DNA from 3 places in the Enterococcus sp. LJL90 genome. Region 2 is predicted to be linked to each of the others. Evidence: predicted binding sites of a transcription regulator. Region 2 holds the regulator's gene; each other region holds the start of a gene.
What was found. Region 2 encodes NrdR, which represses ribonucleotide reductase genes. Its sites were predicted from a motif close to ACACNATATATNGTGT; they were not measured.
Positions count from the first base shown of each region.

Region 1 (4,195 bases), on a different contig from region 2:
AATAATTTTTACTATATTGACTTGCCAACCACTCTTTTGGTTGAGGATTATTCAAGAAAATCCCTCCTTGCAAATTCTTTTATTTAATAAGTGAGTGAAAACAATAAAAAATAGATACTGCCAAACAATTCACTACAGATAAAATTGCGCCAAGACAAGGTCAAGGCGCAATTTTTTTAATTTTATTTGACTTAGTTTTATTAAGAGAGTTTGTTCAGTTGTTTTTTTTCATATGTTTAACTCGTGATGAAATTTCTTTATGGCGGCCATGGACCATCGGACGAGCTTGAGGATTTCCAAGGTAGCCGCAGGTTCTTTTGACAACGTCACATGACTTTGGATCGTGATTGCCACATTCGGGACATTCAAAGCCGCGGGCAGTTGGATTAAAGTCACCTTCAAATCCACATTCATAACAGTGGTCAATTGGTGTATTGGTACCTAGATAGCCGACCCGGTCATAGGCGTAATCCCAAACAGCTTCTAAAGCTTTGGGATTTTGTTGTAGCACAGGATATTCACAGTAGTGGATGAACCCGCCGGAACAATATTTTGGATAATCTTTTTCAAAGTCCAATTTTTCAAAAGGTGTTGGGTTCTTGCGGACATCATAATGGAAACTATTGGTATAGTATTCCTTATCAGTAATATTAGCTACAACGCCAAATTTTTCAGTGTCTAAGCGGCAGAACCGATCTGTTAAGCTTTCACTTGGAGTAGAATAGACGCTGAAGTGATAGCCGTACTCGTTGCCCCAATCATCAGCATGAGCCTTCAATTCTTTTAAGATGCTCAAAGTAAATTCTTTGGCTTCAGCATCTTGCTCCCATTCGCCTCCGAAAAAGGCGGATGCTACTTCATACAAGCCGATGTAGCCGAGGGAAATAGTCGCACGTTTATTTTTAAACAATTCATTAACGGCATCTTTACGGTTTAATCGTTTGCCAAAGGCGCCATACATATACAAAATTGGCGCATTAGCAGGTGAAGCTTCTTTACAGCGTTCAACACGATACACAAGGGCATCTTTCATAATGCCTAAGCGTTCTTCTAAAATTTGCCAGAAGCGATCAAGGTTGCCGGAGGATTCTAACGCAATCCGCGGTAAATTCAAGGTGACTACCCCAAGATTCATCCGGCCGACATTAATTTCTTGGCCATTTTCATCCTGCCAGCCTTGTAAAAATGAGCGGCAGCCCATTGGTACTTTAAAACTACCGGTTAATTCAACAATTTTGTCATAACTTAAAATATCAGGATACATCCGTTTAGTAGCACATTCTAAGGCTAACTGCTTAACATCGTAATTCGGGTCGTTTTCAGATAAATTGACACCACGTTTTAAAGTAAAAATTAATTTCGGGAAGATGGCTGTCCGATGCTCACTGCCAAGTCCGTTAATGCGAATTTGCAAAATGGCCCGTTGGATTTCCCGTTCAAACCAATTTGTGCCAAGGCCAAAGCCAAGGGAAGTAAAAGGTGTTTGCCCATTGGAGGTGAACAGGGTATTGATTTCATATTCCAAACTCTGCATAGCATCATAAATATCTTTTTGAGTTTTAGCTAAGGCATAGGCTTTACGTTTATCAGCAACTTCAATCCATTCTTCCGCATCTTTTAAATGTTTTTGGTAATTTAATTTTGCAAAGGGTGCTAGTAGTTCATCCACCCGGTCTGCTGAACAACCGCCGTACTGGCTAGAGGCGACATTGGCGATAATTTGTGAAATTTGAGCCGTTGCTGTTTGAATTGATTTAGGCGATTCAACTTCGGCATTGCCAATCTTGAAGCCTTCAGTCAGCATAGTTTTAAAGTCAATTAAGCAACAATTGGTCATCGGTGTGTATGGATGATAGTCCAAATCATGATAATGAATGTCACCTTTTTGATGAGCATTGGCCACATGGGGCGGCAACATTTTTAAGCCGATGGATTTTCCAACAATCCCAGCGGTCAGATCTCTCTGTGTGTTAAAAACATCACTATCTTTGTTAGCGTTTTCGTTGACAACAGTTTGGTCTTTGTTAATCAGCTTGCCAATGGTAAAATTAATATCGGTTGCTTTGGAGCGTTCAAAGTCCCGTTGCGTCCGGTAGTTGATATATTCTTGAGCCAAGTCATATTCGTTTTTCTCAAGTAAAATGTGTTCAACCACATTTTGGACTTCATAAATTTTTACGTTATGGGCGAAGCGTTCGCTGATTTCTTGGTCAATCCGGTTGACAATTTCTTGAATTCGTTCGTGGGCTAAAGGGTCGATGGAACCATTAATTTTGGCTTCCGCTTTAACTAAAGCATCGTAAATTTTTTGGTCGTCAAAGTCCACTAAGCGACCATCCCGTTTGACAACTTTGAATTTTGCAAGTCTTGGATGCAGTAGAATTTCCGTATTTTCCCGTTGGATTTTCATCATTTTTTTCACACTCATTTCCTTTAATCTCGCTTTCTATAATAAAACATTTCACAAGATAGAGCAATAGTTTTCCGGAAGATATTTATCAATATCTGGTATTTTATAGAGAATATTTTGAAAGATAGCCACCAGATATAGTGGGTCCACTGTTTAGGCTTGTTTGACGGGATTTTTGGCTGAATATGCTATGATAGAGGGGAGGAAGTGATGAGATGAAAACAATTATTGATGTAAAAAATCTGACCAAAACCTTTGGCAGTCGAAAAAATAAAGTCAATGTGCTGGAGAATATTTCTTTTTCTGTAGAGGAGGGAGAATTTGTTGGCATTATGGGGCCAAGTGGTGCCGGTAAGACAACTTTATTAAATATCTTATCGACAATCAGTTTTCCGACCCTCGGCAGCATTGTAATTAATGGTGCCGATTTAACTAGTCTTAAAGGCGATAATCTCAGCGAGTTCCGCAGAAAAAATTTAGGGTTTATTTTGCAGGATTTTCATTTAATGAATACTTTAACGGCCCGAGACAATATTTTATTGCCACTGGCGGTTGAAAAAAAATCACTGGCTGAAATCGACCAAAAAATCGCAATGGCTAGTGAAATGTTAGGAATCAAAGGGATTTTGAATCAATATCCCGATGAATTATCGGTGGGACAAAAACAAAGGGTGGCAGCAGCTCGGGCCTTAATCGAAGAGCCCAAAATTATTTTTGCTGATGAGCCAACTGGGGCGTTGGATTCGACTTCTGCCACTGAACTATTGAATTACCTTCATGATATTTCTTTACATAAGGACACCACGATTTTAATGGTGACCCATGATCCTTACACGGCGAGCTATTGCAATCGGATTTTATTTATCAAAGACGGCGCCATTTTTTCTGAAATTGTGCGACGGGGTTCCCGCCGTGAATTTTTCAATAAGGTGATTGATATGCAGGCGACTATCGGCGGGGGAGGGCGCAGCAATGCTATTTCGGCTAGCCTTTAAAAGTTTTCGCCGGCAAGTTAGAAGCTATCTGATTTATTTTTTGAGTATGATTTTAGCGGTGACGATTTTTTATACCTTTAGTGCGCTGACTTATAATGATGCGATTATTGTGCGAGCTAATCAGGATATTCACCTGTCACAGGTCTTAGTTTTAGGACAAATTGCTGTGATTGGGATTTTATTATTTTTTATGCTGAGTACCAATCGCTTTTTCTTAAGAAGGCGGGCAGAGGAAATTGGCATCTATCATTTATTCGGTCTCAATCGCTGGAAAATTACCGGGCTTTTTATTAGTGAAATTATTATTCTAGGGATCTTAAGTCTAGGAATTGGTATTGTGATTGGCATCGTGTTTTCCAAAATGTTTTCCATGATTTTGGTTAAGGCGATGGCCTTGAGTATTGAAAGCAGCTTTTTTATTTCTTGGCGATCAGTTGGTTTAACGGCGGGTACCATGTTTTTTATTTTGTTGATTGTGGCCATGCGCACCGCTTGGATTTTGCAGGACTATTCAACCCATCAATTGTTTAAAATGGATCAGCTGACCAGCCAACAACTTGAAATGAGGGGCTGGCAAAAGGTGCTGGGGGCAATTAGTGTATTGTTTCTATTACTTTCCTATTTAGGAGCTTTTCAGACCTTAGCTCTGGGAAGATGGTTGGCCAATTTTTTTGATGGTTCAGGTTTTTATGCGAATTTTCTCGGTATTTTGATTACACTGTTTTTGGCGAGTGTCGGCACCATTTTTTTCTTTATCTGGGGTTTGCGCTGGCTGCTGTGGCTTGTCGGG
Region 1 is NZ_JBXPBQ010000004.1:26,894-31,088, forward strand. Features, by position in the region: gene nrdG (anaerobic ribonucleoside-triphosphate reductase activating protein) at 1-55, opposite strand, end outside; gene nrdD (anaerobic ribonucleoside-triphosphate reductase) at 215-2,413, opposite strand; gene AC1Z3S_RS10300 (ABC transporter ATP-binding protein) at 2,626-3,405, shown strand; gene AC1Z3S_RS10305 (FtsX-like permease family protein) at 3,383-4,195, shown strand, end outside.
Region 1: a site for NrdR is predicted at 2,539-2,554, ahead of nrdD (anaerobic ribonucleoside-triphosphate reductase). Genes of this name have one in related genera too.

Region 2 (4,195 bases):
TCAAGGACAAGACCATTCAGCGGGTCGAAATTTTTTGGCCACGGATTATTGAAAATCCCGAGGTGCCGATTTTTGCAGCTGAATTAGCCAATGAGACAATCCACGACGTGCAGCGACGAGGTAAATTTTTAATTTTCAAATTGGACCATTGGGATTTGATTTCCCATTTAAGAATGGAAGGCAAGTACGAATTTTCCCCAGCTGAAGCACCGCTGACAAAACACACCCATGTTGTTTTTCATTTTACAGACGGCAGCCAGCTGCACTATCATGATGTTCGTAAGTTTGGTCGTATGACCCTAGTAGCCAAGGATCAAAGTAATACTTATAAAGGTATTATGCAGTTGGGGCCAGAGCCTTTACCGGATTTATTTACCTTAGCTGATTTTACAACCGGGTTAAAAAAATCCAGCAAAGCAATCAAACCGCTGCTGCTGGATCAAAAATTGGTTACTGGCTTAGGCAATATTTACGTGGACGAAGCGCTTTGGGAAGCACAGATTCATCCAGAGCAGCCGGCCAACACCTTGAAGAAAAAAGAAATTGAAATTTTGCGCTTAGCCATCATTGATGTTTTAGGTCGAGCGGTGGCAGCTGGCGGCACTACGATTCGTTCTTATCTCAATGCATTAGGAGAAGCCGGAAAATTTCAATTGTCATTAAATGTTTACGGGCAAACTGGTCAGCCTTGTCCTCGTTGTCAAACGCCGATTGTCAAAATTAAAGTCGCTCAAAGGGGCACGCACTTTTGCCCCCATTGCCAAGTTTTGAAAGTGAGGGGCAGAAAATGAGCTTTGTTTTAGGAATCACGGGCGGCATCGCTACCGGAAAAAGTACGGTGGTCAATATTTTTCGCCGGTTTGATTTTCCGATTGTTGATGGGGATGTAGTCGCTAGAAAAGTCGTGGAGCCGCAAACCGAAGGGCTTCAGGAAGTTGTTGCAGAATTTGGTACAGAAATTTTAAATGCCGACCACAGCCTTAATCGCAAAGCCTTAGGTAGAATTGTCTTTGCCGATGACCAGCGGCGCCGGCGGTTAAACGAAATTTTAAATCCCTTTATCCGCAAACAAATTTTAGCGGAAATTGCTGCTGGAAAGCTAAGCAGCCCATTGGTGATTGTCGATGTGCCGTTATTATACGAAGGCAATTACGAACATTATATGGATGCGGTGGCGGTAGTTTATTTACCAGAAGAACTCCAAGTGCAGCGACTAATGCTCAGAGACGGTTTTGATTTGGCAACCGCCGAAACTAGAATCCATGCCCAGATGTCAATTGCCGAAAAAAAAGAGCGAGCGGATATTATTTTTGATAATCAAGGTACACCCGCTGAAACGGAAAAACAAGTTATCGATTGGCTAAAAAACAACGACTTTATCCGCTGATTCAATCATGTTATAATAATAGACAAGAAAGAAATGATTGTTATATTATTGAGGGATTGAAATCAGCAAAAGCAAATTTTGATGCAAAAAAAATCTGATTGAATTTTTTGCAGAGCTAGTTTGCTTGAGCATTTTTCAAACTCAATTTGAGGAGGAAATCGGATGCGTTGTCCAAAATGCCAACATAATAATTCACGGGTTATAGACAGCCGTCAAACAGATGATGGCCGCACGATTCGCCGGCGCCGTGAATGTGAAAACTGTGGCTTTCGTTTTACTACCTTTGAACGGATTGAAGCAACACCTTTACTAGTGGTGAAGAAAAACGGTTCTCGAGAAGAATTTAATCGTGATAAAATCTTGCGGGGCTTGATTCGCTCTGCCGAAAAGCGCCCAGTTGCGATGGAACAGATGGAACAGGTTGTCGATGATGTTGAAAATCGGGTTCGTTCGCTTGGTGAAAATGAAGTCTCGACCAATTTAATCGGCGAATATGTGATGGAAAATTTAGTCAATCTAGATGAAATCGCCTATATCCGTTTTGCCAGTGTCTATCGGCAGTTTAAAGATATGTCGGTATTTTTGAAGGAATTACAAGAAATCGTCGACAAAGCCAAAAATGGTGAAGAGTAAGGAGGGGTTGCCGTGGAAAATGCTTGGGATGAAGTCTTACCAAAATATTTATTTCAAGTTGGCAAACAATTGCCCCTAGGCGATCGCAGTCAGGAAACCCTTGTGCAATTGTATCAACCGATTATCGGTGCCTCAGCCTTAGCTTTGTACTTCTCCTTTTTAGGGGAAATCAAATGGCAGTATGGTCTAAGTGAGATTGCCATCCATGCCGATTTACTGACTGATTTAAATGTTGGTTTACAATTATTTTTTGAAGACCGCCAAAAATTAGAAGCGATTGGCTTATTAAAAAGCTATTACCAAGAAGATGCTCAATTGGGTCGCAAGTATCTTTATGAGTTGCAGGAACCTTTAGCACCAGAAGCTTTTCTACAAGATAGTCTCTTGCATTTTCTGTTAAAGGAATATGTCAGTGAGACAAAATACGAGCGCCTCCTGCAGCGCTTCAAGCCAAAAACTTTGGATATCTCAGGTTTTCAGGAAGTCACTAAAAAATTCAAACAAATTTTTTCCTTCAATGAAGGCCGTTTCGCAGAAAACTTTGGCAGGCTTGAAGAAAGCGCCGCTGATTTTTCACTGGAGAATCCACCGGGAATTGATCAGGGTGAGGATTTGGATTGGCAGTTAATCGAAGCCAACTTAGCCCGTTTGGGTGTGACCACTTCTTTAACGGCTGAAGAAAGACAAGATATTTTTGTCCATCATGTGATGTATGGCTATGAAGAAATCGAGCTTAGTGAACTGTTAGCCAGAACTTCTAACTTAACGGAACAAAAAATTTCCTTAAAAGATTTTCATAAGGCTGTCCGTCAAGCAGCCCAAACAATGCCTGTCACAAAAAAAACTACTGATGATACTCCATCAACTGAGCCGCAAACCAAGCTAAGTGAGGCAGACCAGAAAATTCGCCGGGAAAATACTCTCAAAGCAGAGGGCTTTTCACCACAAGATATCGAATTAATCAAAGAGGCAGAACTCTATCCGCCGATGACCTATTTTCAAGCTTTGAAGGAAGCCAAAGGCGGTTTTATCGGCGATCCTGAGGTTTGGATTGTTAAAAATTTAGTGGATCGCTCCGGTTTACCGGCCGCTGTCGTCAATATTTTAATTCATTACGTATTGGTCGCCAAAAATGCGCCGGTTTTAAACGGCACCTATGTCAATTCGATTGCCAATGAATGGGCCCAAAGCGGCATTAAAACGCCGGAAGCGGCTTTAAAACATGCCCGGGATTTGAATAATAAGCCAAAACAAACTAAAAATTATCGCAATACTAATCGCAAAGTGCGCAGGGAAAAAGTGCCAGAGTGGATGAATCAAAAAACCTTACCTGAGGCGCAAATTGCCCCAGAGCGCCAAGCGGAATTAGATGAAATGCTGAAAGACTTTTTGAAGGAAGGTGACTAGCCATGGAGGATATGGGAAAAGAATTGTCACAGATTATTCGCAAAGGAAATTACCAGGACAAATTAGCGGAAATGGTTCAAAAAGTTTTACAAGATCCAGATGTCGCAGCCTTTATCGCAGAGCATCGTGATCAGCTGACCGATGCTGATATCGAAAAAAGTTACGCAAAACTCTATGAATTTGTTCAAGAAAAACGCAAATACCAATTAAATGATCCCACAATGATTGCCCCAGGCTACGAGCCGCAGCTGGCGATGAATTTTCATTTTATCGATGTGACTTATGTGCCAACGGAAGCCTTGATGGCCCGTAAGCGGGAGGAAGAAATCCGCAGTCGCGTGCGGGCAGTGGATATGCCAAAAGATATTCAAGATGCCTCCATCGCCAACTTTGATCGTGACACCGAAAGAAGTGCTGCACTAATTGAAGCGATGACCTTTATCAATGAGTTTGTCGCTACACCTAAAGATTTTCATAAAGGCTTGTATCTGGTGGGCGACTTTGGTGTTGGCAAAACCTATTTATTAGGTGCAATAGCTCATGAGTTAGCCGTCAGAGGATTTGAAACAACGCTAGTTCACTTTCCGACCTTTACAGTAGAGATGAAACAGGCAATCGGCAATGATTCTGTTGGGCCAAAATTAGACGCTGTAAAAAGAGCGCCGATTTTAATGCTGGATGATGTGGGAGCCGATTCGATGAGCCCTTGGATTCGTGATGAAGTTTTTGGTGTCATTTTGCAGCATCGGATGCAGGAGCAATTGCCAA
Region 2 is NZ_JBXPBQ010000002.1:237,277-241,471, reverse strand. Features, by position in the region: gene mutM (DNA-formamidopyrimidine glycosylase) at 1-791, shown strand, start outside; gene coaE (dephospho-CoA kinase) at 788-1,387, shown strand; gene nrdR (transcriptional regulator NrdR) at 1,550-2,020, shown strand; gene AC1Z3S_RS06025 (replication initiation and membrane attachment family protein) at 2,033-3,427, shown strand; gene dnaI (primosomal protein DnaI) at 3,430-4,195, shown strand, end outside.

Region 3 (4,195 bases), on a different contig from region 2:
GGGCTGTCCATCAAGTTGACAATATTGGTAGAACCTAGGTTACAGCTAATATCAGTTCCCATCACGTCATATTCTTGAGCGTCGTTTAATAAAGACGGCTCTTGGACTTGTAAAATTTCAGAACAAAGATTGCTCATGATGATTTTACCAGCGACGGGATTTTGCTTATTTGCAGAATCAATATTAATGATGTAAGGATAACCGGATTCCTGCTGCAATTTAGAAATTTCATTTTCTAAATCCCGGGCCTTAATTTTAGTTTTACGGATGTTTGGATTCTTCACCATGTTGTCGTATTCAGCGGAAATATCAACGTAAGAATAAGGCACGCCGTATTCTTTTTCAACGCTGTAAGGACTGAATAAGTACATATCGGCATTTTTACGGGTCAATTCGTAAAATTTATCCGGCACTAAGACACCAAGGGATAACGTTTTGACACGGATTTTTTCATCGGCATTTTCTTTTTTCGCCGATAAAAACATTTCGATGTCCGGATGGAAGACGTTTAAGTAAACCACGCCGGCTCCTTGTCGCTGACCTAATTGATTGGAGTAGCTGAAGCTATCTTCAAATAATTTCATCACTGGTACGACACCGCTCGCTGCTCCTTCATAGCCTTTAATTGGAGCGCCGGCTTCTCGTAGATTAGACAAGGTGATGCCCACGCCGCCGCCGATTCTTGACAATTGCAAGGCTGAATTGATTGACCGACCGATACTATTCATATCGTCGGTGACTTGGATTAAGAAACAAGAAACCAATTCGCCCCGACGTTTGCGGCCGGCATTTAAAAAGGACGGTGTTGCTGGCTGATAACGCTGATGAATCATTTCATCAGCTAAGGTTAACGCCAATTCTTCATCCCCATCAGCAAAATAGAGGGCATTGAAGGCAACACGGTCTTCATAGGTTTCCAAGTATTCCGTTCCATCATTAGATTTTAAGGCATATTGGGAATAGAATTTATAGGCTGCCATAAAGGATTTAAATTGGAAATTTTGTTCCGCTAAAAATTGGTATAATTTTTCAATAAAGGCTGGTGAATATTTTGCGATAAATTCAGCCTCCAAGTAATCATTGTCAATTAAAAACTGGATTTTTTCATTCGCAGAAGCAAAGGTTCGTGTATTCGGTTCGGCATTTTCTTTGAAAAACGCCGCCAATGCTTCTTTATCTTTATTTAAAGGGATTTGTCCGTTAACGGGACGATTAATCTCATTATTTAATTTAAAATAGCTGACATCTTTAAGCTCTTTTAGACTCAAGTTCCATCACAACCTTCTGAAAATTTTGGACGTCTTCATTCGTGCCGCTAAACTCAAAGGCGAACACTAAGGGGACGTGGTAATCACGGGCAATATCTTTGGCGGTGTAGACAAATAAATCGGCAAAATTGCGATTGCCCCCGCCGGCAACGCCCAGCATCTGGCTGGCATTGTCTTTAAAATCAAGAAAGTCGTTCACTACCTCTGTCATTTCAATGTCATAGGTAGGAACAACTAATACAAAGGGCTCATTTATCTCAAAAAAAGGATTTGCTGGCTCAATTTCATAAGCGGGCAAATCCAATTTTTTTATAAAACGCCGAGTTTGACCAGTTATTGAATAGTAGACAATTTTCATCTTAGCTAGCCAATGATTTTAATTGATCAGGACGGAAACCGATAATGGCTGTGGCATCTTTAAAGGTTACCGGCACACTTTGGAAACCTTGTCCCTTTAAGAAGTCAACTGCTTCAGGTTGCAAATCGATATTGATTTCTTCAAAGTCGATCTGATTTTCACTTAAAAAACGCTTGGTCATCTTGCATTGCATGCAATTATTTTTAGAATAAATTTTCACCATTTTGAAAAACCTCCACTCATTTAATGTCATATATTAGTATAAATTCTTCTGGAAAAAAGTCAATGGAAAAACACTATATATTGTGGTGTGGATAAGTTGTGATACTAAGTTTTGTGGTTTTGCTGTTTTTTAAAGCCCCTTACATTCACGCCAATCAAGGCTTCTTCACTTTTTTCTCTGTTCAATGATTCCCTGAAAAAATTTTTTATCCACAATTTTACCCACAAGCTATGAAAATGCAGCTTAAAAAAGTAAAAAAAATCAAAAGCTGTGCACTTTTAAACTAGTAAGCGCTTTATTTAAATTAAAGTCCGCTAAAATCAAGCTTAGAATTTGTACGAAATGCACAAATTAGATTGACAAAGTGAAGAAAAAAGCATAATCTAGAAGTAATTACTGAGAACGATTCTCATTATCGGATTTTGACAGGAGTGATCAATCATGAATGCTTTATTAGATATGAAGGAAAATATTACGTGTCGCGTCAAAGAAATTCAGTTGGATGACAACACAACGCGCCATCTTAAGGAATTAGGAATTGTGCGAGGCAGTAAAATTGTCATCACAAAATTGTCAAAGGATAATGGCATCGTCCTCTCGCAAAATGCTCGACTGGCGATGAGCCAGCAAATTTTAGCCGGCATCCTAGTGGAGGAAGCACCGACAGAAGAAACTAGCCTGCATTCCTTAGACATGCTGGCAATCGGTGAGAAGGCCAAGGTCATGCGAATTTACGGCAGCGGTGCAGTCAAGCGCCGGCTGATGGATATGGGGTTAACTAGAGGCACGGAGATTCTAGTCAGAAATTTAGCTCCTTTAGGCGACCCAATCGAAATTACACTGCGGGGCTACCAATTGAGTCTACGGAAAAATGAAGCCGCCCAAGTCTTAGTCGAAAGAGAGATTGGCCAATGAGAGAGATTGCTTTAGTCGGAAATCCTAATTCTGGAAAAACAAGTCTATTTAATTTAGTAACTGGTTCCAATCAAAGAGTCGGCAATTGGCCGGGGGTAACGGTTGACCGCAAAGAAGGCTTTTGGAAGGAAAACAAAGAGATTAAAATTCAAGATTTACCGGGAATTTATTCTTTGTCACCTTATACACCAGAAGAAATCATTGCCAGAGATTATCTATTGTCCCGTCAGGCCGATGCCATTTTAAATATTGTCGATGGTACGAATTTAACCCGCAATTTGTATTTAACCACTCAGCTTTTAGAAACTGGAATTCCTGTGGTAATTGGGTTAAACATGATGGACCTAGCAGAAAAAAATGGCCAGCAAATCAATGCAGATAAATTGGCGTATGCGTTAAATACACCCGTTGTCCCAATGAGTGCCTTGAAAAACCGCGGCGTTAGTAAAGCGTTGAAAGAAGCCAGCCAAGTTGATTATCATGAAGACGGTTATCCAGTTTATAGTGATCGTTTAGAGGCGGCCTTGGGAGAAATTGCTACTATTTTAGGACAAACGGTAGCTGAGCGGCAAGCCCGTTGGTATGCAATTAAATTATTTGAACGGGATATTCGCGTAAGCCAAGAATTATCCCTCAGCCAGTTTCAAACCAAAGAAATTGAAGAAATTATTGCGATCACTGAAAAGATTTTTGATGAAGACAGTGAGTCTATTTTAATTAATGAACGCTATAGTTTTATTGAAGGCGTTGTAAAACTTTGTTACAGCGAAGAAGCCGATATCAAGGCAACCTTGAATGATCGGATTGACCGGATTGTCACCAATCGAATCTTAGCACTGCCGATTTTTGCCGGCGTGATGTGGCTAGTTTATTATTTAGCGATTCAAACGGTGGGCGCGATGGGAACGGACTGGGTCAATGAGGTTCTCTTTGGTGATTGGGTGCCCAACTATTTAGCCGTAGGTCTAGAGTCTATCAACGTAGCACCATGGCTGCAAAATTTAATTTTAGATGGTATTGTGGCTGGGGTCGGCGCTGTCTTAGGTTTTGTCCCGCAACTATTGGTTTTATTTTTCTGTTTATCAATTTTAGAAGACTGTGGTTATATGTCGCGGATTGCCTTTGTAATGGATCGGATTTTCCGCAAGTTTGGCTTATCCGGTAAGTCTTTTATTCCGATGCTTGTGGCAACTGGCTGCGGAATTCCTGGGGTTATGGCTAGCCGAACGATTGAAAATGAAAAAGATCGGCGGATGACGGTCATGCTGACTACCTTTATGCCTTGTTCAGCAAAATTACCAATTATTGCCTTGATTGCGGGAGCTTTTTTCCCAACTAGTTCTTGGGTCGCACCTTCTGCTTATTTTATCGGTATGTCGGCGATTGTCTTATCAGGAATTGCCTTGAAGAAAACCCGTTTATTTGCAGGAG
Region 3 is NZ_JBXPBQ010000003.1:313,350-317,544, forward strand. Features, by position in the region: gene nrdE (class 1b ribonucleoside-diphosphate reductase subunit alpha) at 1-1,268, opposite strand, end outside; gene nrdI (class Ib ribonucleoside-diphosphate reductase assembly flavoprotein NrdI) at 1,249-1,626, opposite strand; gene nrdH (glutaredoxin-like protein NrdH) at 1,628-1,849, opposite strand; gene AC1Z3S_RS09680 (ferrous iron transport protein A) at 2,291-2,764, shown strand; gene feoB (ferrous iron transport protein B) at 2,761-4,195, shown strand, end outside.
Region 3: a site for NrdR is predicted at 1,920-1,935, ahead of nrdH (glutaredoxin-like protein NrdH). Genes of this name have one in related genera too.